Regions from separate parts of the Carnobacterium viridans genome, predicted to be linked through region 1. Evidence: predicted binding sites of a transcription regulator. Region 1 holds the regulator's gene; each other region holds the start of a gene.
What was found. The regulator NrdR, encoded in region 1, represses ribonucleotide reductase genes. The targets are predictions, from matches to a motif close to ACACNATATATNGTGT.

Region 1 (7,914 bases):
AAAACAAATGTTGGACATGGTAATCATTGATGATTACGCACATCACCCATCTGAAATTCGTGCAACAATTGATGCTGCTCGTCAAAAGTATCCGGATAAAGAAATTATTGCTATTTTTCAACCACATACTTTTACTCGAACAGTCGCATTGCTGAGTGATTTTGCGGAATCGTTGAATTTAGCTGACTCTATTTATCTATGTGATATCTTTGGATCAGTACGTGAAAATCAAGGAGACGTTACGATACAAGATTTAGTTAATAAAATCGATAATGGTGCGTCAATATTAAGCGAAGAAAATATGTCACCATTGTTAGACCATCATGATGCAGTTGCTATTTTTATGGGAGCTGGAGATGTTCAAAAATTTGAACTAGCATACGAGACATTGCTAAGTCATTCAGCATTAACAAAAGAATAGAAAAAAGACCAAAAGCTGTGGAATTAACCATAGCTTTTGGTCTTTTTATCCAAATTTATTTTAATTACCAGACTATCTGAAAAGTGCTAAACTAAACTCAAGAGTTACAAGACTAGAGAAATTGTAGATCGGATAATCAAGTTCGCTATCCTTCTGCTTTTTTGTTAAAATAGTAACGATAAGTAAGGCTTTCAAAAGAAGTTATTAGATGACTAAATGAGTTAAAACAGTAGCAGCTAAAGGAGTTTTATGATGAATGAGAAAAAGAAATTAGTATTGATTGATGGAAATAGTGTTGCATATAGAGCTTTTTTTGCATTACATTCACAATTAGAAAGAATGAAAAATAAGAACGGTTTACACACGAATGCATTATATGGTTTTCATAATATGATTGATAGTGTATTAACAAAAGAAAAGCCAACACATGTTTTGGTTGCTTTTGATGCTGGAAATACAACCTTTCGCCATAGTTTCTTTGATGAGTATAAAGCCGGTCGATCAAAGACACCAAGAGAATTCTCAGAACAAATGCCTTATCTAAGAGAGTTGTTGGATGGATTTGGGATTAGACATTATGAATTAGAAAACTTCGAGGCAGATGATATTATTGGAACTTTGGCCACAAAAGTTGATCCAACAATATATGATGTAGTAGTTATATCTGGTGATCGAGATTTAACACAGTTGGCAAAAGAGAATGTCCGAGTTGACATTACTGTAAAAGGTGTTAGTGAGTTAAAAGGGTACACAACTGAATCAATTTATGAAGAGATGGGTATTAGCCCGCTTCAAATCATTGATATGAAGGGTTTAGCAGGGGACGCATCAGATAATATACCAGGAGTAACAAAGATTGGCGAAAAGACAGCTCTTAAGTTATTGAAAGAGTATGGATCAGTAGAAGGAATTTATGAAAATATTGATTTATTAAAGAAAAGTAAAATGAAAGAAAATCTGATAAATGAAAAAGAAACAGCACTACTAAGTAAACGACTTGCGACTATTGATACCGATTCTCCTATAAAAGTTGGCGTTGAAGAATTGAGTTTCAATGGACCAAACATGGAAAAACTTATTTCTTTTTATAAAGAAATGGATTTTAATTCTCATTTAAGTAAACTTGACACTGCGGAATATGATGCAGAACAAAATAGTCAAAAAGAAGCTATTTTATATACAATCGTTACGGAAATTACAGAAAGTATGTTTAATAATAATATGGCTCTTTATGTAGAAATATTAGGCGACAACTATCATACTTCTCCTATTTTTTGTATTGGATGGGGAGATGACGAACATATTTATGTTGCGGAACCAGAAGTTGTTTTTGCATCAGATGATTTTAAAAACTGGGCAAAAGATAGTGGAGCTCAAAAACAAGTATTTGATGCTAAAAGGACCTATGTTGCATTAAAGAGACAAAGTGTGGATATCGCATCAATTGACTTTGATATCCTATTGGCTTCTTATTTGCTAAACACAAAAGACAATAGTAAAGATCTATCGGAAGTGGCTACAGAACATGAGTATTATGAGGTTTCCTCAGATGAAAGTGTTTATGGAAAAGGGGCAAAAATTGCTATTCCAGAAGAGAAGACTGTGACATACGATCATATTGCAAGAAAGATAAAAGCGATTCGTACCTTAAGTAAACAATTAGGAGAAAACTTAGAAAAGAATGAGCAAACCAAATTGTTTAATGAAATGGAACTGCCTTTATCCATCGTTTTAGCTGAAATGGAACTTACTGGGGTAAAAGTAAACGATAAACGATTAATGGAAATGAAAGAAGAATTTGCCATTCGTCTAACAGATATTGAACAACGAGTATATGAACTAGCTGGTGAAAAATTCAATTTGAACTCACCAAAACAATTAGGCGTTATTTTATTTGAGAAGATGGGTTACCCTGTGATTAAAAAGACTAAAACAGGTTATTCTACTGCAGTGGATGTTTTAGAGCAATTAAGAGAACAAGCTCCGATTGTTGAGCATATTCTAGATTATCGTCAAATTGCTAAAATACAATCCACTTATATAGAAGGTTTATTGAAAGTAATTGATAAAAAAACCGGGAAAATTCATACACGCTACATGCAGACAATTGCTCAAACGGGACGCTTAAGTTCAGTTGATCCTAACTTACAAAATATTCCGATTCGATTAGAAGAAGGTCGAAAGATTAGACAAGCCTTTGTTCCTAGTCATGAAGGTTGGGAAATATTTGCATCTGATTACTCGCAAATCGAATTGCGTGTATTGGGTCATGTTTCAGACGATAAATTACTAAAGGAAGCTTTTATTGAGGGGCAAGATATCCATTCAAGTACGGCTATGCGCGTATTTGGTATTGGATCACCAGAAGAAGTTTCCTCTGAGATGCGTCGTAGAGCTAAGGCTGTTAATTTTGGGATTGTTTACGGCATAAGCGACTATGGTTTATCTCAAAATTTAGGAATTAGTCGAAAAGAAGCGCAGCAATTTATTGATACGTATTTTGAAAAATATCCTGGCGTAAAAAAATATATGGAAGATATCGTGAGAGAGGCAAAAGATAAAGGGTTTGTTGAAACGCTCTTCCAACGTCGTCGTTATTTACCAGAGATCAATTCTCGAAATTTCAATTTGCGCTCATTTGCTGAAAGAACAGCTATCAACACACCTATCCAAGGGAGTGCAGCAGATATTATAAAAATTGCTATGATTAAAATGGACGAAAAATTAAAAGAGTCAACTATGCAAGCAACTATGTTGTTGCAAGTACATGATGAACTAATTTTTGAAGCACCAAAAGAAGAAATTGAACAACTAAGAGCATTAGTGGCTGAAGTTATGGAAGGTGCAGTAGAATTATCTGTTCCGTTAAAAGTTGACAGCAACAGTGGAAAAAGCTGGTATGAAGCGAAATAATAAAGAAAGTGTTTCTGCTAGGATTAGTAATAGCAGAAGCACTTATTTTATCTAGAAAGGAAGAAATACGTTGCCGGAATTACCTGAAGTTGAAACAGTTAGAAAAGGGTTAGAAAAACTTGTATTAAAAGCAACGATAGAATCCGTTGAGGTGTATTGGGATCGTATTATTTCAGGACCAATTGAAACTGCTGAGTTTAAACGCATTTTAATGGGCGAAAAAATCATGGAATTTGATAGACGAGGAAAATACATTATTATTCGTTTTAACCAATGGGCACTGGTCTCGCATTTGCGGATGGAGGGGAAATATGAAGTAGAAGAATCAGCAGCACCTCTAAAAAAACATACGCACGTTGTTTTTCATTTAGCGGATGGGAGAGACCTACGTTACTTGGATGTGCGTAAATTTGGACGGATGACGCTTGTGCCAATAGGAGAAGAATTTACTGCGACTGGGATAAGGTTGCTAGGCCCAGAGCCTATGGTAGAAACTTTTGACAAAGCAATATTTTATAGGACGTTGCAAACAAAAAAAAGAGCAATTAAGCCTCTGTTGTTAGACCAAAAGATAGTAGCAGGTTTAGGAAATATCTATGTAGATGAAGCACTATTTTTAGCTAAAATTCATCCCTTGAGAACGGCGAATAGTTTGCAAAAAATTGAAGTTTCTAAATTACACGAAGCCATCATAAAAGTACTTGGTGACGCAGTTGAAGCGGGAGGGACGACTATTCGTACGTATCAAAATGCGTTAGGAGAAGCTGGTTCATTTCAAGTGAATTTGTCTGTCTATGGTAAAAAAGGGCTACCTTGCGTTCGTTGTGGTACACCCATCGAAAAGATTAAAGTTGCACAAAGAGGGACTCATTTTTGTCCTATGTGCCAGCGATTAAGTGTTGATTAATAAAAAAGAGGCGATAGAATGACTGTGATCTTAGGATTAACTGGAAGTATTGCTACGGGTAAATCAACTGTCAGCAAAATATTTAAAGAACAAGGATTTCCTGTGGTGGATGCAGATCTTGGAGCAAGAGAAGTCGTCAAACCAGGAACAGAAGGATTGTGTGAAATAAAAAAGCAATTTGGCGATCACGTTATTTTGTCTGACGGCACGTTAAACCGAACGGCATTAGGGGAAATTGTGTTTAAAGACGAAAAACAAAGAGAAAAGCTAAATGTGATCTTATCTAAACGCATCTATCAATGGCTGATGGACCAAAAAGAAGAGTGTTTGAAACGAGACCCTGCGATTCTTGTGTTGGATATCCCGCTTTTATTCGAGTCGGGTTATGAAAAAGAAGTGGATCAAGTGATGGTAGTAGCTACGACCAAAGAGACTCAAATCAATCGATTGATGAATAGGGATAAGATAGGAATAGAAGAAGCAATTCAAAAAATCAACTCTCAAATCCCAATTTCAGAAAAAATTGTTCTTGGAGATAGCGTTATTGACAATAGCGGGTCAACCGAAAATACAAAACAACAAGTTATAGATTGGATAGACAAAATAACAGCCAAATAAGAGACGCAAGAACAAGTATTTTCGCTTGTTCTTTTTTTATAGATCAAATTTACTCCTTATTTAACCGGTTTTAACTCTAGTCTATGTGTGGTATAATAAAGCAAATAAATGCGTACAAATAGAGTGTTAATAAGAATAACACTTAAGATAGGAATGATAAACATGCAATGTCCACGCTGTCAAAATAATGGTTCTAAAGTTGTCGATAGTCGTCCAGCAGATGATGGGCGTGCTATTCGCAGAAGAAGAGAATGCGAAGCATGCAATTTCCGCTTTACTACATTTGAACGAGTAGAAAAAACACCGCTGTTAGTGATTAAAAAGAATGGAACCAGAGAAGAATTTAATCGCGAAAAAATTCTAAGAGGATTGATTCGTTCATGTGAAAAACGACCTGTAGCGATGGAGCAAGTCGAAAAGATAGTTGATGAGGTAGAGAATCAAATCAGAGGATTAGGCGAAAATGAAATTGCTTCTGCTATTATTGGAGAATATATTATGGAAAAATTAGCTGATGTAGACGAAGTAGCTTATATCCGTTTTGCTAGTGTTTATCGTCAATTTAAAGATATGAGTGTCTTTTTAAAAGAATTACAGGAATTTGAAAGAAAAAAACTGAAAAAAATTAATTGAAACAGAAAGGTGGGAGTTGTTTTGGGATATCCATGGAAAAACTTAAGTCCCAAGGATGGTTTTTTAGTAAAACAACAGGCATTGCTTTCGGATATCGATCAAAAAATTCTCACTTTTTTGTATCAACCTTTAGTAGGAAATGCTGCATACAGTCTTTATATGACTTTGTGGACAGAGATAGAAGAAGAGAATTACTGGAGTGAAGGAATCTTACATTCTGAATTGCTAGCTTTGTTAAATATTGGTATCCCTGAGTTGTATCAAGCTAGAATTAAACTTGAAGCAATAGGGTTGATTAAAACGTACCTTCAAACAAGTCCGACTAAGTTAATTGTCTATGAATTACAAGCTCCCCAAACGAGTGACGTCTTTTTTAAAGATGATTTATTGAGTTTGTTGTTATTAGAAAAAGTTGGAGAACGAAAATTTAAAAAATTAAGAAATCGCTTTGTTGTAGAAACTATAGATAAAAATAAGTTTCAAGAGATCACAAAGTCTTTCTTGGATGTTTTTCAATTTGACGCAGAATTACTAAAAAGAGAGAAAGAATTACTTAAACAACCGGTTTCTTATATTGGCAATACAAGTTCTACTAGACCCAGAGTGGATCCTAAAACATTTGACTTGAAATTCTTTTATACAGGATTAAATCAACAATATATCAACCGTTCTTCGATTACAAAAGAAATTGAAGAGACAATCCTAGTATTGCATACGCTATACGGCTTAGATGAATTAGCTATGCAACAATTTGTATTAAATGCTTCGGATATCGAAACGGGTAAAATTGACGAAAAAAGATTGAAAAGATTAGCGTATGATGATTACCACAACAAAAACCAACAAAACATTTCGTTAAAAGACGTTGTGGAAAAGGATATAGAAGTAGAATCAAACCAACAGAAAATGCGCGAAACAGAACTAACTAAAAGAGGATTAACTAAAGAAGACATTGCCGTTATTGAAGTGAGTGAGCAAATAAGTCCGGTTGATTTTATGAATTCTATTAAAGATCAAAAAGGTGGGTTTGTCACAAAACCAGAAGAGTGGACATTAGAAGAAATTGTCAAAAAAGCTAACTTGCCAACGGCCGTTATCAATATTTTGATTCACTATATTCTAGTGGTAAGGAATAATCCAACGTTGGATCAAAAATTAGCCTATAAGATTGCAAATGATTGGGCACAAGAGAAAGTCCTTGCGCCTGAAGAAGCGATTCAAAAAGTGAAAAAAATGTATTCTGAAAATGCTGAAAAACGACAACAACAAGAAAGTCGCAGTAAATCATATACGCAAAACAGAGGCAAAACAAATTATGGCAATCAAACAACGACAAGAAAAGAGACCCTTCCTGATTGGGCTAAAGAAGGAAATAATCAATTGGAAGAAAAGCCGATGAGTGAAGAAGAGCAAAAAGCATTTATGGAAAGATTGAAAAGAATTCAAAATTTCGGCAAAGAAGGTGAATAATGATGGAAGATATCGGTGAAAGCCTGACACGAATGATTAAAGAGCGTAATTTAAATCATAAATATGAGGAATTGATCCAAGAAGTATTAGATGATCCAGATGTCATGCAATTTATTGAAGACAATCGCCAAAAATTAGACGATGAAGCAATTGTCAAAAGTTATGCTAAGTTGTATGAATACGTACAAGAAAAAAAGAAATTTCATTTAAATAAAGGTATGATGGCACCTGGATACCATCCTAAATTGATTTTAAACTACCATTATATTGACGTAACTTATGTACCTTCTGCTGAGTTAGTTGCTAGGCAAAAAGAATTAGAAATCAAAAATCGTATTTATTCTATGGATATGCCTAAAGATGTTCGGAATGCAACATTAGCTGATTTTGAATTGACAGATGAACGACGGTTTGCGATTTCAGAGGTATATGACTTTATTGATGCTTATATGACGAGTCCTAAAGCTTACCATAAAGGTTTGTATTTACAAGGATCATTTGGTGTAGGGAAAACGTATCTTTTAGGTGCGTTAGCACATGAATTAGCTAAAAACGGATTTCCTTCTACGCTTATGCACTTTCCGTCATTTGCAGTGGAAATGAAACAATCTATTGGCAAGAATAATACCGGTGAAAAGTTAGAGTTTGTAAAAAAAGCCCCAATACTTATGTTAGATGATATTGGTGCGGATTCTATGTCTAGTTGGATAAGAGATGATGTATTAGGAGTTATTTTACAGTACCGTATGCAAGAACAATTGCCTACTTTTTTCTCTTCTAATTTTGATATGAAACAACTTGAAGAAGAACACTTAAGGGTAACTCAAAGAGGCGAAGATGAACCATTAAAAGCAAAAAGAATAATGGAAAGAGTTCGTTATCTAGCTAAAGAAGTAAAAATGACGGGTTCGAATCGACGCCATCTTCAATAAAGAAAAAAAATACGTATCCT
Region 2 (7,914 bases), 1.8 Mb from region 1:
ATGAAGAATTTTACGCGCAAAGAAATAGAAACTAGTGCCAAGGAACAAAATGTTCGTTATTTAAGATTGATGTTTACAGATATTGACGGAACCATCAAGAATGTTGAGGTTCCCATTAGTCAATTGGAAAAAGTTATGGAAAATAAAATGATGTTTGATGGTTCTTCCATTGATGGATTCGTAAGAATTGAAGAAAGTGATATGATTTTACGCCCTGATCTATCTACATGGTTGATTTTCCCATGGGAAGAAGTAAATGGAAAAGTTGCTCGTTTGATTTGTGATATTTATAATCCAGATGGCACGCCTTTCTCGGGAGATCCTAGAAATAATCTAAAACGCGTTCTAAAAGAAATGGAAGAAGAAGGTTATACAGAATTTAATTTAGGACCTGAACCGGAATTTTTCTTGTTTAAATTAGATGAGAATGGAAAACCAACAACTGAGTTAAATGATAATGGTGGCTACTTCGATTTTGCGCCAACAGATTTAGGTGAAAATTGTCGTCGTGACATTGTCTTACAACTTGAAGAATTAGGGTTTGAAATTGAAGCTAGCCATCATGAAACGGCTCCAGGTCAACATGAGATCGATTGGAAATACGCGAGTGCAGTAGAAGCTTGTGACAATATCCAAACCTTTAAGTTGATTGTTAAAACTGTTGCTCGTAAACATGGGCTACATGCTACCTTTATGCCAAAACCTTTATTTGGAGTAAGTGGTTCTGGAATGCATTTTAATATGTCTTTGTTTAACAAAGAAGGAAATGCTTTATGTGATGAATCGGATGAACTTGGTTTAAGTAAAACAGCTTATCATTTCTTAGCAGGTATCTTGGATCATGCTTTAGGCTATACAGCGATTTGTAACCCTACTGTAAATTCTTATAAGCGATTGATTCCTGGATACGAAGCGCCTGTATACATTGCATGGAGTGCTCGCAATCGTTCACCTCTAGTGCGTATTCCAAGTTCAAGAGGGATCTCTACAAGAATAGAGTTACGAAGCGTAGATCCTAGTGCAAATCCTTATTTAGCAGTAGCAGTATTATTGCAATCGGGATTAGATGGTGTGAAGAAAGAAAGCAAAGTTCCTCAACCAATCGACCGTAATATTTACCGTATGTCTTCAGAAGAAAGATATAAAAAAGGCATCAAAGATCTTCCGTCTACGTTGCACAATGCTGTAAAATACTTGCAAGAAGATAAAGTCGTGCAAAATGCATTAGGAGATCACATTTATAAAAGTTTTGTCAGTGCCAAACATATAGAATGGGCTGCATACCGTGAACAAGTGTCTGAATGGGAAAAAGATAAGTACCTAACATTGTATTGACCTCTTTACTAAAAATACGAAAAGAACCTGTGAATAAGCTATTCACAGGTTCTTTTTTTAGTTTTTTAAAATTGGTATAGTTCAATTGTTGGATTTTAATCGGAACGAATTATTTTTATTTAAATTAATTGTTCGGTATAACGTGTTAGGTTTTCTAACATTTGGTGCATTTTTTTGTTGACATCGAAAAAAAAGACTGATATTCTATAAAAGTAATCGAAAGGAGGTCTAGGATGAGTGAGAAAGAACTACGGCGTTCACGATCGGTATTTCCGATTGGTACAGTTATGAAGCTGACTGATTTATCTGCCCGACAGATACGTTATTACGAAGAGCAAGATTTGATTCATCCATTACGTAATGAAGGAAATCGTCGAATGTATTCTTTGAATGACATTGATGTTCTTCTTGAAATTAAAGATTATTTATCTGATGGAATCAATATGGCAGGCATCAAGCGAATATATGAATTGCAACAAAACAAAGAAAAAGCCAGAGAGCAAGAAATAACTAAAGTGATGACAGATGATGATGTTCGTAAAATACTGCATGATGAGTTTTTAGCTGTAAGTGGTTTGGGTGTTAAGACAGCACATTCATTTCTAGATCAAAATCGAATAGGATAAAATAAGATAGCGGAAACGCTAATCAAAAGGAGAGAAAAAGTCTATGGCTAAGTTCACGAGAAAAGAAGTAGAAGAAACATCAAAGAAAGAAAATGTCCGTTTCTTGAGACTGATGTTTACTGATATTTTAGGAGTTATTAAAAATGTTGAGGTACCCATTAGTCAATTAAAAAAAGTATTGGATAATGAATTGATGTTTGATGGCTCTTCAATTGAAGGATTTGTACGAATCGAAGAAAGCGATATGTACTTAAGACCCGATTTAGATACTTGGTTGATATTTCCATGGGAAACAACTGAAGGGTCTGGTAAAATCGCTCGATTGATCTGTGATGTCTACAATCCGGATGGTACTCCTTTTGCCGGAGACCCTCGTTCTAACTTAAAGCGTACACTAAAAGAAATGAAGGAATTAGGGTTCACAGATTTTAACTTAGGACCTGAACCTGAATTTTTCCTTTTTAAATTAGATGAAAAAGATGAACCGACTCTAGAGTTGAATGATGCTGGTGGCTATTTTGATTTAGCTCCAACAGATTTAGGTGAAAATTGTCGTCGCGATATCGTATTGCAATTAGAAGATTTAGGTTTTGAAATCGAAGCGAGTCATCATGAAGTTGCACCAGGACAACATGAAATCGATTGGAAATATGCTAGTGCAATAGAGGCGTGTGATAATATTCAAACGTTTAAATTGATTGTCAAAACAGTTGCGCGTAAACATGGATTACATGCTACTTTTATGCCTAAGCCACTATATGGTGTTAACGGATCAGGAATGCACTTTAATCTGTCACTATTCACTAAAGATGGAAATGCATTTTATGACAAAGATGGAGACATGGAACTAAGCGAGACAGCACGTCAATTCTTAGCTGGAATTTTAGATCATGCTAGAGCCTTTACAGCAATTGTGAATCCTACAGTGAATTCATATAAACGTCTTGTACCAGGCTATGAAGCACCAGTCTATATCGCTTGGAGCGGTCGCAATCGTTCGCCACTAATTCGTGTGCCACAATCAAGAGGGATGTCTACACGTGTGGAATTGCGCAGTGTTGATCCTAGTGCAAACCCATATCTAGCTATGGCTGTTCTATTAAAAGCAGGATTAGACGGCATCAAAAAGGAAATGAAAGCACCAGAACCTGTCAACCGTAATATCTATGCAATGAGTGAAAAAGATCGTCATGAAAATGGCATCCATGATCTTCCGGGAACATTGCAGGATGCATTAGGCTATTTGGCAAATGACAGCATTATAAAAGATGGATTAGGTGGACACATCTATGAAAACTTCATGAATGCGAAGAAAATTGAGTGGTCTGCATTCCGTGAGCAAGTCACTGAATGGGAAAGAGATCAGTACTTAAAAATGTATTAAAATAGAATAGGCAAAAGGAGCTAGGAAATTTTTCCTAGCTCCTTTTGCCTATATGGGTCTAAACGCTTTATGACAATACTCTAGAGGACAGCGACAGCCAAAGCTTGTTGAATGGTGGTAATGTGTTTATCATTTGTAAATTGTAATGTGATAGCTGGTTCGATGGCGCTAGAAATAAAAATTTTTAATTCAGCATCTAAATCAAAGTGTCCGGTTGTTTCGACTAAAAATCGACTGATCGATTTATAAGGTAAGGAATGATAAGTTGTTTTTTTACCCGTAACTCCTTGTTTATTAATAATGATTAGCCGTTTGTTTGTAAATATGATCAAATCACGGACTAGCTTAAAAGCTAAATCAATTTCTTCAGACTCTAAAATAATGCCATCTGATTTTTTTCTAGCTTCATTCTCACTGATATTTCCAGCATTTCCTAAAAGGCCACCAATTAATCCCATGAAAAACCCTCCTTGTCTTTTTCTATTAACTCATTGTAAACCGAGTTTTTTATAAATACAACTGATTAAAATAACGTTCTTTGTTAAAAATTAAATTAATTCGTAAAAAGTGTTGACTTTTTATTCATTATTACCTATAATTAATTTTGTTGCTAGTACATGTCTCAGTAGCTCAGTTGGATAGAGCATCCGCCTTCTAAGCGGACGGTCGGGAGTTCGAATCTCTCCTGAGACATCAAATGAAAAGTTAGAAAAGTTGAATAGTCAGCTTTTCTAACTTTTTTTCATGTAGAAATAAAAAATTAGGTCTTTTAAATTATTCACTAAATAATCGCTACTTTCATCTAGGCACTTCTAAAACGGTTTAAAAGAATTATTCAGAAAAATGTAAAAATATTCTATATTTTTTTGAAATTGGTAGATTAATGTACAGCCAAAAAAAAAAATTTCTCCTTTTATTTTTTCTTCACTTTTTTTTTAATGTGAAAAGTATACGAAACTGTTTTTGGATACAAATCTACTCAAGGTTCTTCTCGCTTTAATATTCACAAGCAATATTTTAGAACACTATATATAGAAAAAAATGAATATGTCAATAGGAAAACCACTATATATAGTGGTTTATTTATTTGCCAGTAGAGAGAAATAAGTGTAGAATACAACTAGAGAAATAGAAGAAAGATCATTAAAAAAGAAACCTAAAGGAGAATGTATGATGACTCAAAAAACGATTATTGTTTATTCTAAACCAAATTGTATGCAATGTAATTTCACTAAAAAATATTTAGAAGATAAAGGTGTATCTTACGAAGTAAAAGATATCTTTGAATCAGAAGAAGCGTTAAATGAAGTCAAAGAACTTGGGTTCAGCTCTGTTCCGGTTATTTCAGTTGAAGGACAGGATGCTTTTAATGGATTTCGCCCAGATCTCCTTGATCAATTAGTATGAAAGTTGTTTACATTAGTTTGACAGGCCAAACAAGAAAGTTTGTTAAAAAATTAGATATGGATTCGCTGGAATTAACGCCAACGAATCCATATCTTGCTTTAAATGAACCATTTATTATTATCACTCCTACCTATGATAAAGAAGCAACAGACCTATTAAATGATTTTATTGAAACAGCTGATAATAAAGACTACTTTAAAGGAGTAGCAGGTGGTGGGAATTTGAATTTTGGTAAGCTTTTCGCTTTTACAGCCAAAGATCTAGCCCATGATTATCAAGTTCCGCTACTACATACCTTTGAATTTCAAGGTAACGAAGAAGACGTTGCACAACTAAAGAAAGCGGTGAATGAAATTGGATAAACCTAAATTAGCATCAAAGCCAAAAGAAATTACGTATTTTAAGTTAAACAATGAACTGAATAGACCTGTAGATGGAAAAATCCCTTTGAATAAGGACCGTGAGGCTGTACGAGCTTATTTTTTAGAACACGTGAATCCAAATACAGTATTCTTTTACACTCTAGATGAAAAATTAAATTATTTAATTGAAGAAGACTATATAGAAGAAGAATTTTTATTAAAGTATGACAGAGCATTTGTGCGTGCATTGTTTGATGATATCTATAGCCGTAAATTTAGATTTCGTTCATTTATGTCCGCATTTAAATTTTATACTCAATATGCCCTTAAAACAAATGACGGAGAACGTTTCTTAGAACGCTACGAAGATCGAATCGTTTTCAATGCGTTATATTTAGCAGATGGAGACACAGAACTGGCGAGCAGGCTTGCGGATGAGATCGTAAACCAACGATACCAACCAGCTACACCAACCTTCCTAAATGCTGGACGCAAAAGACGTGGAGAATTGGTTTCTTGCTTCTTAATCCAAGCAACAGATGACATGAACAGTATTGGTCGTGTTGTGAATAGTGCATTGCAATTGTCTCGTATTGGAGGCGGAGTAGGAGTGAATTTATCTAATTTACGTGCTTCTGGTGATCCAATCAAAAAAATCGATAATGCTTCAAGTGGTGTTGTTCCAGTAATGAAATTACTAGAAGATAGTTTCAGTTATTCTAATCAACTTGGCCAACGTAATGGAGCAGGGGCTGTTTATTTAAATGTCTTCCATCCAGATATTGTTTCATTTCTTTCAACAAAAAAAGAGAATGCGGATGAAAAAATTCGTGTAAAAACTCTTTCTCTTGGACTAGTTGTACCGGATAAATTCTATGAATTAGCAGCACACGACGAACAGATGTATTTGTTTAGTCCATATGATGTTGAACGTATCTATGGAGAACCATTTGCTTATATCGATATTACTAAAGAATACGACAACATGGTGAACAATGAAGAAATACGCAAATCTAAAATTAGTGCCCGTGAATTAGAAAATGAAATTTCTAAACTGCAACAAGAATCTGGGTACCCTTATATTATTAACGTCGATACAGCAAATCGTGAAAACCCAGTTTATGGAACGATTACAATGAGTAACTTGTGTAGTGAGATTTTACAGATTCAAGAACCTTCAATGATCAATAACGATCAAACGTATGAGCATTTAGGAACAGATATCAGTTGTAATCTTGGTTCAACTAATATTGTAAACTTGATGAAGTCGTCTGATTTTGGAACTTCAATCGACACGATGGTTCGGGCTTTAACGATGGTTACCGATCAATCAAGTATTGATGCGGTACCGTCAATTGAAAATGGGAATGATAAGTACCATACGATTGGTCTTGGGGCAATGGGACTGCACACGTATTTAGCGTTGAATCAAATTCACTATGGTTCACCAGAATCCGTTGAATTTACGGATGTGTACTTTAAATTGTTAAATTACTATACGTTAGTATCCAGTAATAAAATAGCGAAAGAAAGAGGTACGACTTTTTATAATTTTGAAAAATCTACGTATGCGAATGGTACTTATTTTGATAAGTACATCAACGAAAACTTTGTTTTTTCAAGCGAAAAAGTTCAACACTTGTTCGATGGGATCCAAGTGCCTACTATAGAAGATTGGGCAGCTTTAAAAGAAGCGGTAATGAAAGATGGTTTATATCACCAAAACCGTTTAGCTGTAGCACCAACAGGTTCAATTAGTTACGTAAACGAAACATCATCTAGTTTACATCCAATCACACGTTTGATTGAAGAACGTCAAGAGAAAAAGACGGGGAAAACTTACTACCCAGCACCTTTCTTATCAAATGACACAATGCCTTATTATAAGTCCGCTTATGACATGGATATGCGTCAAGTGATTGATGTTTATGCAGCAGCCCAAAAACACATTGATCAAGGGATGAGCTTAACGCTCTTCTTACGTTCTGAAATTCCTGAAGGGTTGTATGAGTGGAAAAATGGACGCACAACCAAACAAACGACTCGTGATTTAAATATTTTACGTCATTATGCTTGGAAAAAAGGTGTGAAATCTATTTACTACGTTCGTACATTTACTGAAAATTCAGAAGAAATTGGTTCGAATGCTTGTGAGAGCTGCACCATTTAAAAGGAGAGAACTAGAATGACAACAAATTATACAGCCATTAACTGGAACAATATTGAAGACATGATTGATAAGTTAACATGGGAAAAATTAGTAGAACAATTTTGGACGGATACACGTATCCCATTATCGAATGATTTAGACGATTGGGCACGACTTCCTAAAATCGAAAAAGACATGGTTGGTAAAGTATTTGGCGGATTAACCTTATTGGATACTCTTCAATCACAAGATGGTGTTCAGTCGTTAAAACAATCCATCCGTACTCAACATGAAGAAGCGGTGTATAACAATATTCAATTTATGGAATCCATGCATGCGAAAAGCTACAGTGCGATTTTTAGTACGTTAAATAGCAAATTTGAAATTGATGAAATTTTTCAATGGACAAACACAGATGAGTTATTGCAATTAAAAGCATCCACCATTAATGATATTTACCATAATGGAACAGATTTGCAACGAAAAGTTGCTAGTGTCATGTTGGAATCTTTCTTATTTTATTCAGGTTTTTTTGCTCCGCTGCATTATTTAGGAAATAACAAGCTGCCAAATGTAGCAGAAATCATTAAATTGATCTTACGAGATGAATCCGTTCATGGAACGTATATTGGATATAAATTCCAAATTGCA
Region 3 (7,914 bases), 490 kb from region 1:
TAGGCTCATCATCTTAAGAACCCATTTTTCATCATCGCCAAACTCATTTTTTACATTTATTGGTTTATGAGGAAAAGCCCAAAGCTTTTGAATGGTCATTTGATTTTGAGTTAATGTTCCTGTTTTATCTGAAGCAATAACAGAAGCACTACCTAAAGTTTCAACGGAAGGGATGGTCCGGATGATCGCATTACGATCTACCATGTTTTTCACACCATTAGCTAATGAAATAGTGACGATAACAGGTAAGGTTTCAGGAACGGCTGCAACAGCAAGTGATACAGCTGTCATTAGGCTAAGGATAAAAGCTTCTCCTTGAAGGAAGCTTAAAGTGAAAATAATGATCCCAGCAATTAAAGCTATAACACTTACTTGTTTTCCTAAACCATCCATTCTAGATTGTAAAGGTGTTTTTCCTTGTTTGGTACTGTTCAATAAGTTTGCAACAGAACCCATTTCTGTTTCCATACCAGTTGTTACAACGATAGCTTTTGCTCGTCCATTGGTAACTAAGGTTCCAGAAAAAACCGTATTAAATACGTCACCAACAGGGCTGTCTTCTTCAATTTCGGCGTTTTCGTCTTTTTCAACGGGCACACTTTCGCCAGTTAAAGCAGACTCTTCGACTTGTAAATCACCACTAGAAATTAAGCGAGCATCTGCAGGTATTTGATCACCTGCTTCTAATAGTATAATGTCTCCTGGTACTAACTCGATAGCGTCAACAACGTCTTCTTGACCATCTCGTATAACGCGCGCTTGTGGAGCAGATAAACTCTGCAGCGAAGCCAAAGCTTTTTCCGCTTTTCCTTCCTGTCTTAGAGCAATAACAACGTTGATGACAATAATAGAGAAGATGACAATAGGTTCTGAGAAATCGTCGGGGTGTTCAGTGATGGCAATATACGTGGAGATAATTCCGGCAAGGATCAAGATAATAACGGTGACATCTTTTAGTTGATCAAGAATCTTTGAAAATAAAGAAACACTTTCCTCTTCATCAAATTGGTTGGCACCAAATTGTTTTTTGTGTTCTTCTACTTCCTTCGGGGATAACCCTGTTTCTGCGTTACTGTTGAACTGTGATATAATGGAATCTAATTTTTTTGTTCTAAAATCCATAACATTCCTCCTAATAAGTATTTTTAACAAAATGGATGTAACAAGTAAGTTAGACAAGCAACCACTTGTTTGTTTATATAAGTATACCAATTTTTTTTTGTTTTTGTCAAGTTAGGAGCTTGAAAAAAAGTAAGTAATATTAAAAAATTAGTAGGGCAATATTAATTTAGGCAAAAAAAAACCCACCCATATAAAAAGGGTGGTAGAGGAGTCATTGCCATTTACTTTGGAGGAGAAAAGGCAATATAAAAAAGTTGGTTGTTATTGGTATAAGTAAACTATAACGATAAGTTATGAAGAAAATGTGATGAAAGTTTTATATATCTCTTAAGGTAATGGTAAAAATAAAAAAGCTACCTCAATTAAGAGATAGCTAGGGGATAAGACTCTTTTCAATAGGGGGAGAAAAGAGAGTGAAAATAAATTCAGTTTATTTTAACAACACCTATAATTTATCATAACCAACTAAATATCCTATGATAAACAAGTAAAAAATTTAATGGAATTAAATTAAAAATTAATTATTTAATCCTTAATCCGCTAAAGCATTCACGATTGCTTTATTAAAAGCGGGAAGATCTTCTGGTGTACGGCTGGAGATAATGCCGCTTTCGTCTTCTACAACTTCGCTGTCCTCAAATAATGCACCTGCATTTTTTAAGTCGACGCCCACTTGTTTAACAGCCGTCATTTTTTTGCCTTTAACAACTTCAGCGTTAATAAGAAGTTGTGGACCGTGGCAAATTGAAAAAATAGGTTTTTTAGCATCAGCGAATGCCTTGGTAAACGCTAAAAATCGATCATCTGATCTTAATTGATCTGGTGAAAAACCACCGGGAATCAATAGTGCATCGAACTCTTCCGGTGAAACATCATCAATACCTTTATCAATGGTAATGGTGGTTTCTCCTTTTTTACCGGTAACAGTATTTCCTTCTTTTTTCTCGATAGTGATCACTTGATGACCGGCATTTGTTAAAGCCTCTTTTGGAGAAGTGAATTCGACATCTTCAAATAAATTGGTCACAACTGTTGCAATTTTCTTTCCCATGTATAATCCCTCTTTCCTTAAAATTTAACTACAATAAGTGTAACGCAGATGAAAAGTGTCTTCAAGTAATAGGCTTTTCTACGTAAAGTAATCGCTAACATAGTCTTATCTTTTTTATCAAGTACATGTTATCATTAAATAATAAAAGGTAGAATGGAGTTGGAAAGAGATGAATATTGCATTTATTGCTCATGATAAGAAAAAAGACGAAATGGTAAAATTAACTACAGCTTATCGAGAAATTATCAAGGATCACCAAATATTTGCGACAGGAACTACTGGACAGCGGATTATTGAAGCAACTGGTTTAGATGTTCATCGCTTTAAATCAGGCCCACTTGGTGGAGACCAACAAATCGGGGCATATGTATCGGACAATAAAATTGATTTAGTTATATTTTTGAGAGATCCGTTAACGGCACAACCGCATGAACCAGATATTTCAGCATTGCTTAGGTTATGTGATGTCTATGAGATACCTTTAGCAACAAACCTCGGAACAAGTGAAATTTTATTACGAGGCTTAGGAAATGGCTTTATGGAATGGCGCAAAGTACAACGGGAAGCCCAATTAAAAGAGCTAGAAGAATATGAATAAAAAGATGGAGCTGGGACAATTTCCTAGCTCCATCTTTTTATTTACAAGCCACATTTTAATTGAGCATTGCAGTTAGTACAAGTATTGCAACCGCCTAAATCTTCTACTGTTCCTTGTCGACAGATGGGACAAGTATCTCCAACTTCATTTCCATACTTGTTTTGTTCGCTAATAGGAGCGACTTGAACCGTTTTTTGTGCTGAGGGTGACAATTCTTCTTTGGTTTCTTCATCCCATATTGTTTCTTCAGCTTTTAAGGTCAAGACTTGTGTATCACGGCTACCATCTACATAAACTGTGCCGCCTTTTGCTCCGCCTTTATAAAGACGCTCATAAATGGACTGAACTTGTTCCACTGTATACCCTCTAGGAGCATTGACTGTTTTAGAAATAGAACTGTCAATCCATCGTTGAATCGTACATTGAACATCAACATGAGCTTCCGGTTTTAGGCTCATTGCAGAAACAAATTGTTTAGGCAACCGTTCAGGATCCGTTTCTGGATGATAATCTAGGTATTCTTGAACGATATCAGCCTTTACTTCGATAAATTTACCCAAGCGTCCGCTTCTAAAATAACTGAAAGAATAGTAGGGTTCAAGACCAGTGGAAACACCAACCATGGTACCTGTCGAACCTGTTGGAGCGACCGTTAATAAATGTGAATTGCGTATCCCATGTCTCATAATCCCTTCATGGATATGTCTTGGCATTTTCTTCATATAACCAGATTGAAGGAACTTTTCCCTTAGACTAGTGGTCTCTGCTTCAGTTTTTCCAATTAGAAATGGAAAGCTGCCTCGTTCTTTTGCTAACTCGATAGAAGCCTCATAGGCAGAAACCGCAATAACTTCAAATAGCTTATCTACTAACTGATTTCCTTCTTGAGAACCGTATTCTGCGCCACAGTAAATCAATAAGTCAGCGAGCCCCATAATGCCTAAACCAACACGGCGTTCGCCTAAAGCTTGTTTTTCGTTTTCTGCTAAGAAGTAAGGAGTGGCATCAATCACGTTATCTTGCATACGTACACCGACTTGAACGGTTTGCTTTAATTTATCAAAGTCAATTGTTCCAGATTTCTTATTTGCCATTTCAGCTAGATTGACAGCTGCTAAATTACAAACAGAATAAGGAGCAAGAGGCTGTTCGCCACACGGATTTGTAGCAACGATTTTTTGACCATAAGCAGAAGCATTCGTCATCTGATTTGCATTATCGATAAAGAAAATGCCAGGTTCAGCAGCGTAAGTCGCACAAATAGTAATGAGTTTCCATAATTCACGAGCAGGGATGGTTCGATACGTATGAACACGATGCCCTGAAGCTTCCCATTCACGGACATCGCCAACTTCTGACCAACGAGCATTGTATTCTTCCATTTCCTTTGAGCTGTATGTTTCGACGGCAGGGAAGCGAAGAGGGTAGTCTGCGTCTTTTTCAACAGCCTCCATAAAATCAGTTGTTAGACAAACTGAAATATTTGCTCCAGATAAAAAGTCTGGATCGTGTACACTGTATGTGCCGCCTTCGTTTAATTTAGCCGCCGCTTCTTTTATTAAAGTTGCATCAAATCCACCATAACCAGGTACATTTTTATAATTTAAAATGCTTTGATACATAGCGATTTCACGTTCAGTAAAAGGTGTGAACTGTAACTTATCGGTAGCTAATTTCTTTATTTGATCGTCTGTTGTATTTTCAATCAAATAACGTAGAATACGAGGGTTTTGCATTTTTGAAATAATGAATTCAAGAATATCTGGATGCCAATCAGCTAACATAATCATTTGAGCTCCGCGACGACTGCCTCCTTGTTCCACCAAATGAGTCAACTTAGCGATGTCATCTAACCAAGAAACAGCTCCTGAGGATTTGCCATTCACCCCACGTGCTAGCGTATGACGTGGGCGAAGTGTAGAACCGTTTGTTCCAACGCCGCCGCCACGGCTCATGATTTCCATTACTTGTTTTCGATGATCTGAAATACCTTCGCGTGAGTCAGGGACAAAGGGCATCACATAACAATTGAAGTAAGTGACGTCAGTTTCTGAGCCCGCGCCATATAAAACGCGACCTGCCGGAACAAAATTCAAATTCTTTAGTTCTTCATAAAAAGCAGTGTAAGCATCCTTTCTTTTTTCGGGAGTTGATTCGATAGCCGCTAAACCTGTTGCGTTTCGTTTTGCAATTTGTTCGTAAAAGATTTCAAGTGGTTTTTCAATCACATCTAAGCTGCAAGTGATCAGCCCTGTTTTTTGTTCATGCTCCTCTTCAATGGATCCTCGGAATTCCTCATCAATTAAAATTGAAGCAGTGTGGTTAGAATAGTTGATGCTTGTAACAAATCCAGTGCCTCTTGTAGGGTATTGAGGGTCAGCTTTAATCGTTAAAACAACTAAGTCTCCGATAGAAAGAGTAGACTTAGAAATGTCTTTAAATGAATAACGATCTAACATAACTAAACGGGAAACACCTTTATAGGTTAAACTCATATCATCCGTTATTGGATGGACTTGTGGGAAAGCTTGTATAGCCTCATTTAATTTGTCGATATTTAGGTGCACATTTGTAGAGGTATTTGCAATCATGGGTATCACTCCTTAATAATGTATGTAAATCAATAGATAGAAATGAAAATACTATATGTCGTTATACGATTCTTATATTACACTATATGTAGTGTTTTTGCATTAAAAAAGAGAATGAAAAATCATGAAAAGTAAAAATATTGAAGCGAAAACAACTCGCTTCAATCTTTTACAAAACTTTTTCAAAAAATAAATTAAAAAAATAGTTGACGTTACTGTTCGCCATTTAAAAAATCAAGTGCATAGTTGACATGTAATTCTGTAGCGATAGCTAATCCGCGTTCATCAATATCAAAATTTTCGTGGTGATGTCCATACCACGTCTCCGGATTAGAAGGGTCTTTTGTTCCAACACGAGCATAAACGCCTTCTGCAACAGCCAAAAAGTCAGCGAAATCATCTGCTCCTAAGCTTTTTGGATTATCTTGAATGATATTTTTTGCGCCTACAATGTCAGCTCCAACACGAGCTGCACGACTTGCCGCAGTTTGGTGATTGATAAGTGGAGCAGCCGCATCGTAATTTTCAAATTCAACTGTAGTACGATGGGCTGTTGCCACATCTCGTGCCACACGTTCAACAGCCTCTAAGACAAATTGACGTGTTGTGTGGCTGAAAGTACGAACTGTTCCTTCAAGAGAAGCTTCATTGGCAATAATATTGTAACGAGTTCCGGCATTTAATACGCCTACAGCAACTACGACATTATCTAAGGGACTAACTTCGCGAGCAACAATGCTTTGTAATTCGACAGTAATAGCAGCAGCAGTCAGTAAAGCATCTCTTCCTAAATCTGGTCTAGCAGCATGCCCACTTTCGCCAGTCACTTTAATTTTAAAAATATCACAAGATGCATTCGTTGGACCAGCAGTAGAAACGATTTTTCCAGTTTCAATAGAAGAGTCGACATGGATACCAAAAACTTGATCGACATTGTGAACAAACCCGCCAGATACAAATTGTCTTGCACCAGCGCCGATTTCTTCAGCTTGTTGGAAAGCTAATTTGATAGTGCCTGCAAAATCTGCTTCGTGATTTTTTAAAATTTTTGCGGCCCCTAATAAAGCTGAGGTATGGCCATCATGACCGCAAGCATGATGTAAGCCTTCATTAAGTGACTTGTAGGGTTTATCTTTTGCGTCTTCTAATTCAAGAGCATCAATATCAGCTCTTAAAAGAATGGTTTTTCCAGGTCCTTTCTGGCCATTTATTATTCCGATAGCTCCTGTTTCACCAACAGATTCGTAAGGGATTTCTAATTTATCTAATTGATTTTTGATGAATTTAATCGTTTCATATTCTTTTAAGCTTGGTTCAGGATGTTGGTGAAGATAACGACGCAATGCAATAACCTCTTGAGCTCCTTGTTGAACTTCTTCGTGTATTGTAGATTGAGTAAGTAGTGTTGACATTAATGATCATCCTCTCTAATTTAGTTGACACTTTCTATTTGTATCTAATTACCAAACTGGAATAGAAGAACCTTTTGATGTTTCTGCGATGACTTCTTTTGTATCTTCTGCTTGATAAGCTTCTATAATTTTTTGGAACACTTCATTATCTTTATCTTCTTCTCTTGAAACAATCGTATTGTAATAAGGATCAGATGATTCAGTAACCGGTTCTAAGAAAACTGCATCTTCAGTTGGAATGAAGCCAGCATCAACGGCCATTCCGCTATTAATAACGGAAGCAGTCACATCTTCTAAAGCACGAGCAGTTTGAGAAGAGTCCAATGTTTCAAATGTTAAATTCAAAGGGTTGGAAGTAATATCTTCGACTACAGGGATTTGTTTTTTTGCAGGATCAACTTCAATTAAACCGGCTGTTTGAAGTAATAGTAAAGCTCTTCCTTCGTTAGATACATCATTTGGAATAGCAATCACATCATTTTCTTTTATTTCAGATACGTCTTTAATCGTTGATGAATAAATACCAAGAGGAGCGATAACCGTATCAGCTATAGCGACTAAATTTTCTCCATGGTCTTCATTAAATGAATCCATAAAAATTTTAGTTTGAAACGAGTTTAAATCTAATTCTCCTTCAGCAAGAGCGACATTTGGTGTAGCGTAATCCGTAAATTTAACTAATTCAATCTCAACGCCGTCCGAGGCTAATTTTTCTTTCACAAAATCCCAAACTTCATTCACTTCACCAACTACTCCAATTTTAATGGGTTCAGATGCTTTAGCATCTGAAGTCGCATCCGTTCCACAAGCTGTTGTTACCAGAAGTCCTAATGCTAATGTTAATCCTAAAAATCCTTTTTTTAATCTTTTCATGTTATTTTCCTCCAATGTCATCTAGTGACTCGTTTTTTTAACTAACGTATTTCCTATAAATTGACTAATAAAAACAATCAGTAAAATAATAATGGTTGCGACTAATGTCACATCGTTCTGGAAACGATTGTACCCTCGAGAGATGGCTAAATTTCCTAACCCGCCGCCTCCAATGGCTCCAGCCATGGCTGTTAAACCAATCAAGTTAATAATGGTTACTGAAGAGACACGAATAATGGCTGTCAGTCCTTCTTTTAAATACACACG
Region 4 (7,914 bases), 1.0 Mb from region 1:
GAAATCTGTAAGTGAGTTGATTGTTAATGATGGCACGATCACAATTGATTCAGCTGATGACAGTGTTCATACAGATGGTAATCTAATCCTTTCAGGTGGGTCTCTGACATTAACTTCTGGCGATGATGGCTTACATGCTGACAATGATTTGGAATTAAGCGGTTCAACTGTTGCGATTACAGAAAGTTATGAGGGTATTGAAGGCAAGACAATCACAATCAGTGACGGGGAGATAACGGTTTTAGCCAATGATGATGGGTTAAACGCATCTAGCGGTACTTCGTCAACTAGCGAACAAACTGGTCCCGGTGAAACAGCTGGTAGCAGTGAAAATGCATTAGTCATTTCTGGTGGTACACTGACAGTAAATAGTAGCGGCGATGGATTAGATTCAAATGGAACGATTGAAATTTCTGGAGGATTAACGACAGTTAGTGGGCCGGAAAATGACGGAAATGGAACAATTGATTCAAATGGAGATACTATTATCACTGGAGGATCATTAATGGCTGCTGGTAGTTCAGGTATGGCTGTAACTTTTTCAGACAGTTCTAGTCAAGTTAGTGTTTTTTATGGATTTGAAACGACTTATGAAGCGGGTAGCGAAATTGAACTAAGTGATGCAGACGGAACGGTTCTCTTGTCATGGACAGCGGATAAAAGTTTTTCTTCTGTACAGTTCAGTTCAGCTGATTTAGCAGTAGATGAAACATACGCTTTATCCGTTAATGATGAGACTTTTGAAGTTCCAATTGATTCAGTATCAACGACAGTAGGCACTACAACAGGACAAATGGGAGGCGGCATGCAACAGCCTGGAAATGGCGATGACATGCAAAAACCTAGTGGAGAAAAACCAGATAGTATGCCCGCACTTAATTAAATAAAGGTTTATAAACAAAAATAGACAAGTTAGAGGAAATATCCTTGGCCTTGTCTATTTTTTATTGGAAATTAAGTTGGCATTCTACTATTCTAAAATAAATAAAGCACATTAGGATGTCTTTTAGCCTTAAGATATAGTAAGTAAATGAAAACATTAAATTAGCGACAATACAACATGTTGTGTTTTTTTTATTTTAAATAGCGTATGTTGTGTTTTTTTGTTGAAAAAGATTGGGGATAGTAGTATTATAATTAAGGTGCTGCTGGATGAGGTTGTGACTATTTATAGAATAAGTAGTTTTAAATGAAATGAAGGTTAGCCTGAAATTTGTTTAGCAAACCAATTTGAACTAAAGCAACAAAGATAATCAAGATAATACTATTTAACTAAATAGAAAAAGAGTAGCTCAACGGGCTACTCTTTTTCCTTGAAATAAGGAGAGGGGTAGATGGCAATTTTAGTAATTGGTGGAATGATTGGAGCAGGAAAAACAAGTGTGGCTGAACTTTTGGGAGGCTCTTTGGGTACTGAGGTCTTTTATGAAAATGTAGAGGACAACGAAATATTGCCTTTATTTTATACAGCAAGCGAAGAGGAGCAAAGAGTCAAACGTTACCCGTTTTTACTGCAATTGGAGTTTTTGAATAGTCGGTTTAAAAGTATTAAAGAAGCGCTACATAATCAAAATAATGTTTTAGATCGATCAATCTATGAGGACTGGTATTTTGCGAAAGTAAATACTGAACTAGGGCGTATTTCTGAAACGGAATTTAATATATATGAAAAGTTGCTTAATAATATGATGGAAGAATTACAAGAATTGCCAAAAAAATCACCTGATTTAATGATCTATTTGCAAGGGTCTTTTGAAACGGTTCTTTACCGTATTGGTTTGCGCGGCAGAGACTTTGAACAGGATCAAGGGTTGCTGGATTATTATAAAGCTCTTTGGGAAGGTTATGACAATTGGGTTGCCAAACATTATGATGCCTCTGAGGTGTTGATTATCAACATAGATAAGATTGATGTAGTCAATAACCCTGCAGATGCCTATACGGTCGTAACAATGGTTAAAGATAAATTAGCAGAGATGGAGATAGGTAATAAATGAATAAATTGATCACGATTTTAGGAATTATCGTTATGTTGGGGATTGTTTATCTCTTATCTGATAATAAAAAAGCTATTAATAAAAGAACAGTCTTTACTGCTTTAGGAGCGCAAATTGTTTTGTCATTATTCTTAATTAAAGTTCCTATTGGTAGTTGGATTATTGAACAATTAGCAAGCGGTGTAACAAAGTTGTTTAGTTTTGCTAATGAAGGGCTAACCTTCGTATTTGGAGATTTATTTGGACAAGGGTATTTCTTTATTGATGTACTGGGAGTCATTATTTTCCTATCGGCTTTAACAGGTATCCTAGGTTACTTAGGTGTAGTAGGTTGGGTCGTGAAAGTAATTGGAGGTGCTGTAGGTAAATTGTTAGGCACAGAGAAAGCAGAGTCGTTTGTAGCTGTGGCTAATATGTTCCTAGGCCAAACAGAGGCTCCTTTCTTAGTAGCCAAATATCTGCCAAATATGACGAATTCGGAACTGATGACGGTTTTGGTTTCAGGAATGGGCTCAATGTCAGCTTCTATTTTAGTAGGGTATAATTTGTTAGGTATTCCTATGAAATGGCTGCTAATCACAACTGCTTTAGTTCCGTTTGGGTCAATGCTGGTTGCTAAAATTTTGACACCTGAAACAGAAATTAGTCAAGTATCAGACGTAACGTTAGATCGTAAAGGATCTAATACGTCAATTTTTTCTGCGATGGCTGAAGGAATCAATAATGGTTTGCAAATGGTTCTAGGTATTGGTGCTAGTTTGATTGCCGTGATCTCAATTGTAGCCTTATTAAACAGCATTTTAGGCTTAATAGGAACGAGTTTTACAGAGGCTCTAGGCTATGTCTTTCTACCAATTGGTTGGTTGATGGGGTTAAGCGGTTCTGAAGCAATGATTGCTGGGCAAATTTTAGGTACTAAAATGTCTATTAATGAATTTGTCGCTTATGCCGACTTAGTGCCTATGATGGCTGAACTATCTGAACGAGCTGTAGCTATGTTATCCATTGCTGTAGGCAGTTTTGGAGCGTTTGCCAGTATTGCGATTTGCGTAACAGGATTGTCAGTATTTGCGCCAACTAGGAAAAATGATTTATCTAAACTTGCTCTACGAGGAATGTTAGGCGGATTTATTGTTCCTATCCTATCAGCAATGTTTGTTGGATTGTTTTTATAAAAACTCAGTATATTTTTATATTGATCTAAAAAGTCATTAACTCTAAACAGTTAATGACTTTTTTGTTTAATATACAGGTTTGAAATTTAACTATGATACAATAAAGGTTAACTATTTAATTATAAAAGGAGTTTTTTTTAATGCCTGTTTCTGTCATTATTTTAGTAGTTATAACCGTTTTTCTAGGTTCGTTGACCCGTTCTACTTTTGGGTTTGGAGATTCAGTTATTTCTATGCCTTTATTAGCTTTACTGCCGCTTTCTATTCATACAAGTGTTTCTCTTATTGGTTTAACTGGTTTGTCTGTCGGGCTCATGGCTCTATTTTCTGCATGGAAGTATATTGATCGTCGTATACTTATTCTTCTTTCAATTAGTACTTTTGTTGGAATTCCTATTGGGCTTTATCTAGTCAAAAATATGCCTCAAGAAAGAGTAACACTAATTTTAGGGATCTTTCTTCTTTTCTATGGTGTTTATTCATTGATAAAACAACGATTTCAACTGGAGTTACCCAAAAAATGGAAAGAAAGTAATTTTTTACCATTACCTTTTGGCCTGTTATCAGGTGTTCTTGGAAGTGCCTATAACATGAATGGGATTCCTATTGTAATTTATGGAACCTTCCGAGATTGGGAAATGAAGACTTTTCAAAGTACTCTACAAAGCTATTTTATTATTTCAAGTCTTTTAATAGTTACTGGACAAGCGATAGGAGGATTGTGGTCAAAAGAGTTATTTATCTTTTATATTGCTTCTCTTCCCGCAATTTATTTAGCCCACAAAATTGGCAATGGAATTCGCCAACGACTTCCAGTTCATCGGTTTGAAACGCTCTTATTCTTTTTTATTATTTTTTTAGGAATGGTGCTCTTCTTAAGCGTATCCTAAAAGAACAAATAATTTGATTGATTAAAAATAGCGCTTTCGAAATAAAGGTAATAACGTTATAATTGCTTCAGATTAAACAAATCAGTTAACAACTAGATGTAGAGAATAAAAGGAGGATTTAAAAATGAGCGATCGCGATAAACAAAATAAGTATAATCAACAAAGTAATATTTCAAATTCTTTATATGCTAGAGTAAATGTTGGTCAAGATGCCAACAAAAATTCGCTAGATAGTGCTGAACCTGTACACACAGGTGGGAGTATGAACAATGATGATGAAAGAGTGAATGATAATAGTACGTTTACTCATACTTTATTATTTTATGTTATCGGATTGTTAACGTCTGCTATCGTAGGATTCGGTGTTTTTAAGTTATTCCAAAATTATTTTTATGGTGTTGGTTTGAACCAAGCCTTACCCTCATTTTTGTTAATTTCAGGGTCTCTTTTGATTGGCTTTACTATCTCAGCAGTTGTTCTTAAAAAAATAATAAAGTGAACGGGAGATTACTTTATGAGTAAAATACTATTGCTCACTTATATTTCACTTGTTTTTGCATTAACTGGCTGTGCAACGATATCCGAAAACAAGGCCGAACAACTAATTATAGAAGAGTACAGCAATCAGACAGGTGAGGCTACGATCATTTCTACAGAAAAAGTAGATAACGAGTACCTAATTAAATAGGAAAACGAAGCGAGTAAATATAGAGGTATAAGCAAGGTTTCAGTAGATGGAGAAATAACAATGATAGAAGCGGAAATTGAATAATATTAGTTATATTTTTTCGCCAATAGCCATTCTTCTGGTGAAATTGCTCGTTTGTTGGTTGATAAAATGAAAGAAGGATTGATAGTTTAATTTAAAGTGTTTAAAGATGATTTTTTTGTTTGAAAGCGCTACAATAAATGTGAAATCCTGTGTAGAAGAAGTAGATAAGTACTAGTAACTAGATCATAAGGAGGGAAATAGCAATGGAATTTAAAGATCATGGCAAAAAACCTTATATGTTCGACATTGAAGAGGCAACTATCCAAAATAATAATTTCCGTACCACGATTTGGACCGGTGAAAACCTACAACTAACGGTGATGTCCATTAAGGAAAATGAGGAAGCGGGATTGGAAATTCATGAAGGCATTGATCAGTTCATACGAATTGTAGAGGGACAGGGCGTATGTAAAATGGGTGAAACCAAAGATAATTTAAACTTTGAAAGAGCCATTACCACGAATGATGCTGTATTGGTGCCTGAAAACATGTGGCATAACATCATCAACACAGGTGGCAAACCCTTAAAGCTGTATACATTATACTCTACACCAGAGCACAAAGAAGGAACAATTCATATTTTGCGAGAAGATGCACCACCACATGTTGATTAAAAAATAGCTAGATTCGGTTATATAAAATTTAAGTAAATAAAAACAGATTAGGTGCGGCAATCAACTGTGCACCTAATCTGTTTTTTATAACTATTTTAAAAAAAGTGCGGACTAAGCTAAGACAATAGTCTTAATCGCGTCCAATAAACCCTTTGGTTGCTAATACGTTAGCAGCATGTTTATCTGCCGGTACATAACCTTTTTCAAGTAAGTCATTGATGTACAATCTATTGTAGATGAAAGCAAAAATTAAGCTGGAAAAGTCCAAAGAAAAGGCAGCGCAAACGAGTTGAATAGAGAACCATTTAAAATCTCCACGAAAGAGAGCAGGCATAAAAGCAAAAAAAAAGGTCGTCCATGAAAAACCAATTTTTACGTGCTTCATTTGGTGAGTATGCGGATTAGTTAAAGATAGTTTCATCAATATCACGTTCCTTTCATTTATTATAAAGTATAACATATGGTTAAACGGAACGTAGCTACGTAGAACCTAGAGTAGTTTTATTAAGTGTTCTAAGGTTAATTTGTGGACTCATTAAATAAAGTTAGTAATAACCAAAAATAATAATCCTTAAGCGAAGAGAATCATTCGTTTAAGGATTATTTTAATCTGGTTAGATTATCTAAATTAATATTTTTTAAGCATAAGTTAGTTGGTACCATTTAGCTGCAGCAGCAACCTCACTATACGTTAATTGATGTTGGTTGCTTTCCCAGTGAATCTCAACTTTGGCATGTGCTTTTTCCAGTGTAGCATACAATTCTTCGGATTCTTTTGAAGGACAGATTGGATCGTTTGTTCCAGCACTGATAAAGACAGCTTTGCTTGTTAAATCAGGTAAAGAAATGCCTCTTCTAGGGACCATCGGGTGGTGCAAAATAGCTCCAGACAATGCATCACCATAATGAAAGAGAAGACTAGCAGCAATGTTTGCACCATTTGAATACCCTATAGCTAAAATGTTTGTACGGTCAAACTCATACTGACTAGCAGCCTCATCAAGAAATTCGTTCATTTCTTTTGTATGATAAACTAAATCTTCTTCATCAAAAATCCCTTCAGCAAGTCGACGGAAAAAGCGCGGCATGCCATTTTCTGAAACATTTCCTCGGACACTTAAGACATTTGCATCTGGATCGATTTCTGCTGCAAGAGGAAGAAGGTCACGTTCAGTGCCTCCCGTTCCATGTAGTAGAAGCAAAGTCGGTTTCGTTTGATCTTTTCCTTTAATAAATAAATGTTTCATACTATTCCTCCTTCATTATTCTATTCCTAATAGGTCACTTACTCTAAATACTCTTTTTCAAATACTTTTGTGCTACGTACAGTATCAATAGGACGAACTAATGACTCAATACGACTACGGTCATTTCTAAAAGCTGGCGGTAAAGCAAGTGTTTCACCTAAAGTCTCAATAGATTCTTCATCATCAATGAAACCCGGTTCATCTGTAGCTAGCTCAAATAAAATACCAGGATAGATATTTGTGTACGTGGATTCAAAATAGAAACGGTCGACATATCCTGAATTTGGCAGTCCAAAACTTTGCATCCGTTCTGTCCAATAGTCAAGATTCTCACGGCTTTTTGCACGGAAAGCAACATGATGTACGCTGCCGTATCCTTGTCTTCCACGTGGCATACTCGTATTTGATTCAACAATGATTTGAGCGCCGTTACCACCAAACTCTCCAACTTCAAATTGGTGGTAGTCCCCCTCAAATGCGATTTCTTTGAATAAAAGAACTTTTTCAAGAACTTGCTTCATATAGTCAAAATTTGAAACTCTAAAAAAAATAGGACCTAAACCGGTAATGGAAAATTCGTCAGGGACAGGACCTTTATGCCAAGGTTTCCCAGAAGCGACTCCAGTATCGTTTTCATCCGAGATCAATTGGTATTGTTGTTCATCAAAATCTTCAAATTGTAAAGTCTTGACCCCAAACATTTCTTTGATTTCTCCATGTTTAACCGCATATTTGTTGAATCGTTTAACCCAATAATCTAGCGCTGCATCAGTTGGTACACGAAAAGAAGTTCTTGAAATGTCATCCGTTCCTTTTGATCCTTTTGGAACATTTGGAAAATCAAAAAAGGTCATATCTGTTCCTGGACTGCCGCTTTCATCTGCAAAGAATAGATGGTAAGTGTGAATATCATCTTGATTAATGGTTTTTTTAACTAAGCGAAGACCTAAGACATTTGTATAAAAGTCATAGATTTTTTCAGCGCTACTTGTTATTGCGGTTACGTGGTGGATTCCTGTAAATTCGTTCATAAATTATTCCTCCAATTAGTTGGTTTAGTTTTAAAATAGCGTTTAATCCAATTCTCTGACTTCAATTGGAATCAGGTTAGTGATCAATTTTTCTCGCGCGCTTTCATATTGAGTTGGTAGTTTCAAACTTTGTCCCATTGTCTCATATGATTCGTCATGTGCAAAACCAGGAGTATCGGTTGCTATTT

Region 2: a site for NrdR is predicted at 4,408-4,423, ahead of nrdH (glutaredoxin-like protein NrdH). Genes of this name have one in related genera too.
Region 3: a site for NrdR is predicted at 5,442-5,457, ahead of BLT48_RS10185 (vitamin B12-dependent ribonucleotide reductase). Genes of this name have one in related genera too.
Region 4: a site for NrdR is predicted at 1,054-1,069, ahead of BLT48_RS07585 (deoxynucleoside kinase). Genes of this name have one in related genera too.

The regions. Positions count from the first base shown of each region.
Region 1 is NZ_FNJW01000008.1:2,297,141-2,305,054, forward strand. Features, by position in the region: gene murC (UDP-N-acetylmuramate--L-alanine ligase) at 1-421, shown strand, start outside; gene polA (DNA polymerase I) at 674-3,334, shown strand; gene mutM (DNA-formamidopyrimidine glycosylase) at 3,405-4,241, shown strand; gene coaE (dephospho-CoA kinase) at 4,260-4,859, shown strand; gene nrdR (transcriptional regulator NrdR) at 5,022-5,492, shown strand; gene BLT48_RS12530 (replication initiation and membrane attachment family protein) at 5,514-6,962, shown strand; gene dnaI (primosomal protein DnaI) at 6,965-7,894, shown strand.
Region 2 is NZ_FNJW01000008.1:470,220-478,133, reverse strand. Features, by position in the region: gene glnA (type I glutamate--ammonia ligase) at 1-1,335, shown strand; gene BLT48_RS03690 (MerR family transcriptional regulator) at 1,569-1,961, shown strand; gene glnA (type I glutamate--ammonia ligase) at 2,005-3,345, shown strand; gene BLT48_RS03680 (PH domain-containing protein) at 3,426-3,803, opposite strand; tRNA gene BLT48_RS03675 (tRNA-Arg) at 3,965-4,038, shown strand; gene nrdH (glutaredoxin-like protein NrdH) at 4,519-4,752, shown strand; gene nrdI (class Ib ribonucleoside-diphosphate reductase assembly flavoprotein NrdI) at 4,749-5,114, shown strand; gene nrdE (class 1b ribonucleoside-diphosphate reductase subunit alpha) at 5,101-7,284, shown strand; gene nrdF (class 1b ribonucleoside-diphosphate reductase subunit beta) at 7,300-7,914, shown strand, end outside.
Region 3 is NZ_FNJW01000008.1:1,803,298-1,811,211, forward strand. Features, by position in the region: gene BLT48_RS10170 (cation-translocating P-type ATPase) at 1-1,122, opposite strand, end outside; gene BLT48_RS10175 (type 1 glutamine amidotransferase domain-containing protein) at 1,655-2,173, opposite strand; gene mgsA (methylglyoxal synthase) at 2,343-2,771, shown strand; gene BLT48_RS10185 (vitamin B12-dependent ribonucleotide reductase) at 2,813-5,362, opposite strand; gene BLT48_RS10190 (amidohydrolase) at 5,575-6,774, opposite strand; gene BLT48_RS10195 (MetQ/NlpA family ABC transporter substrate-binding protein) at 6,823-7,647, opposite strand; gene BLT48_RS10200 (methionine ABC transporter permease) at 7,669-7,914, opposite strand, start outside.
Region 4 is NZ_FNJW01000008.1:1,280,731-1,288,644, reverse strand. Features, by position in the region: gene BLT48_RS07590 (carbohydrate-binding domain-containing protein) at 1-883, shown strand, start outside; gene BLT48_RS07585 (deoxynucleoside kinase) at 1,335-1,997, shown strand; gene BLT48_RS07580 (NupC/NupG family nucleoside CNT transporter) at 1,994-3,172, shown strand; gene BLT48_RS07575 (sulfite exporter TauE/SafE family protein) at 3,313-4,062, shown strand; gene BLT48_RS07570 (hypothetical protein) at 4,187-4,561, shown strand; gene BLT48_RS07565 (hypothetical protein) at 4,577-4,750, shown strand; gene BLT48_RS07560 (cupin domain-containing protein) at 5,032-5,448, shown strand; gene BLT48_RS07555 (hypothetical protein) at 5,579-5,833, opposite strand; gene BLT48_RS07550 (alpha/beta hydrolase) at 6,087-6,695, opposite strand; gene BLT48_RS07545 (ring-cleaving dioxygenase) at 6,734-7,726, opposite strand; gene BLT48_RS07540 (ring-cleaving dioxygenase) at 7,769-7,914, opposite strand, start outside.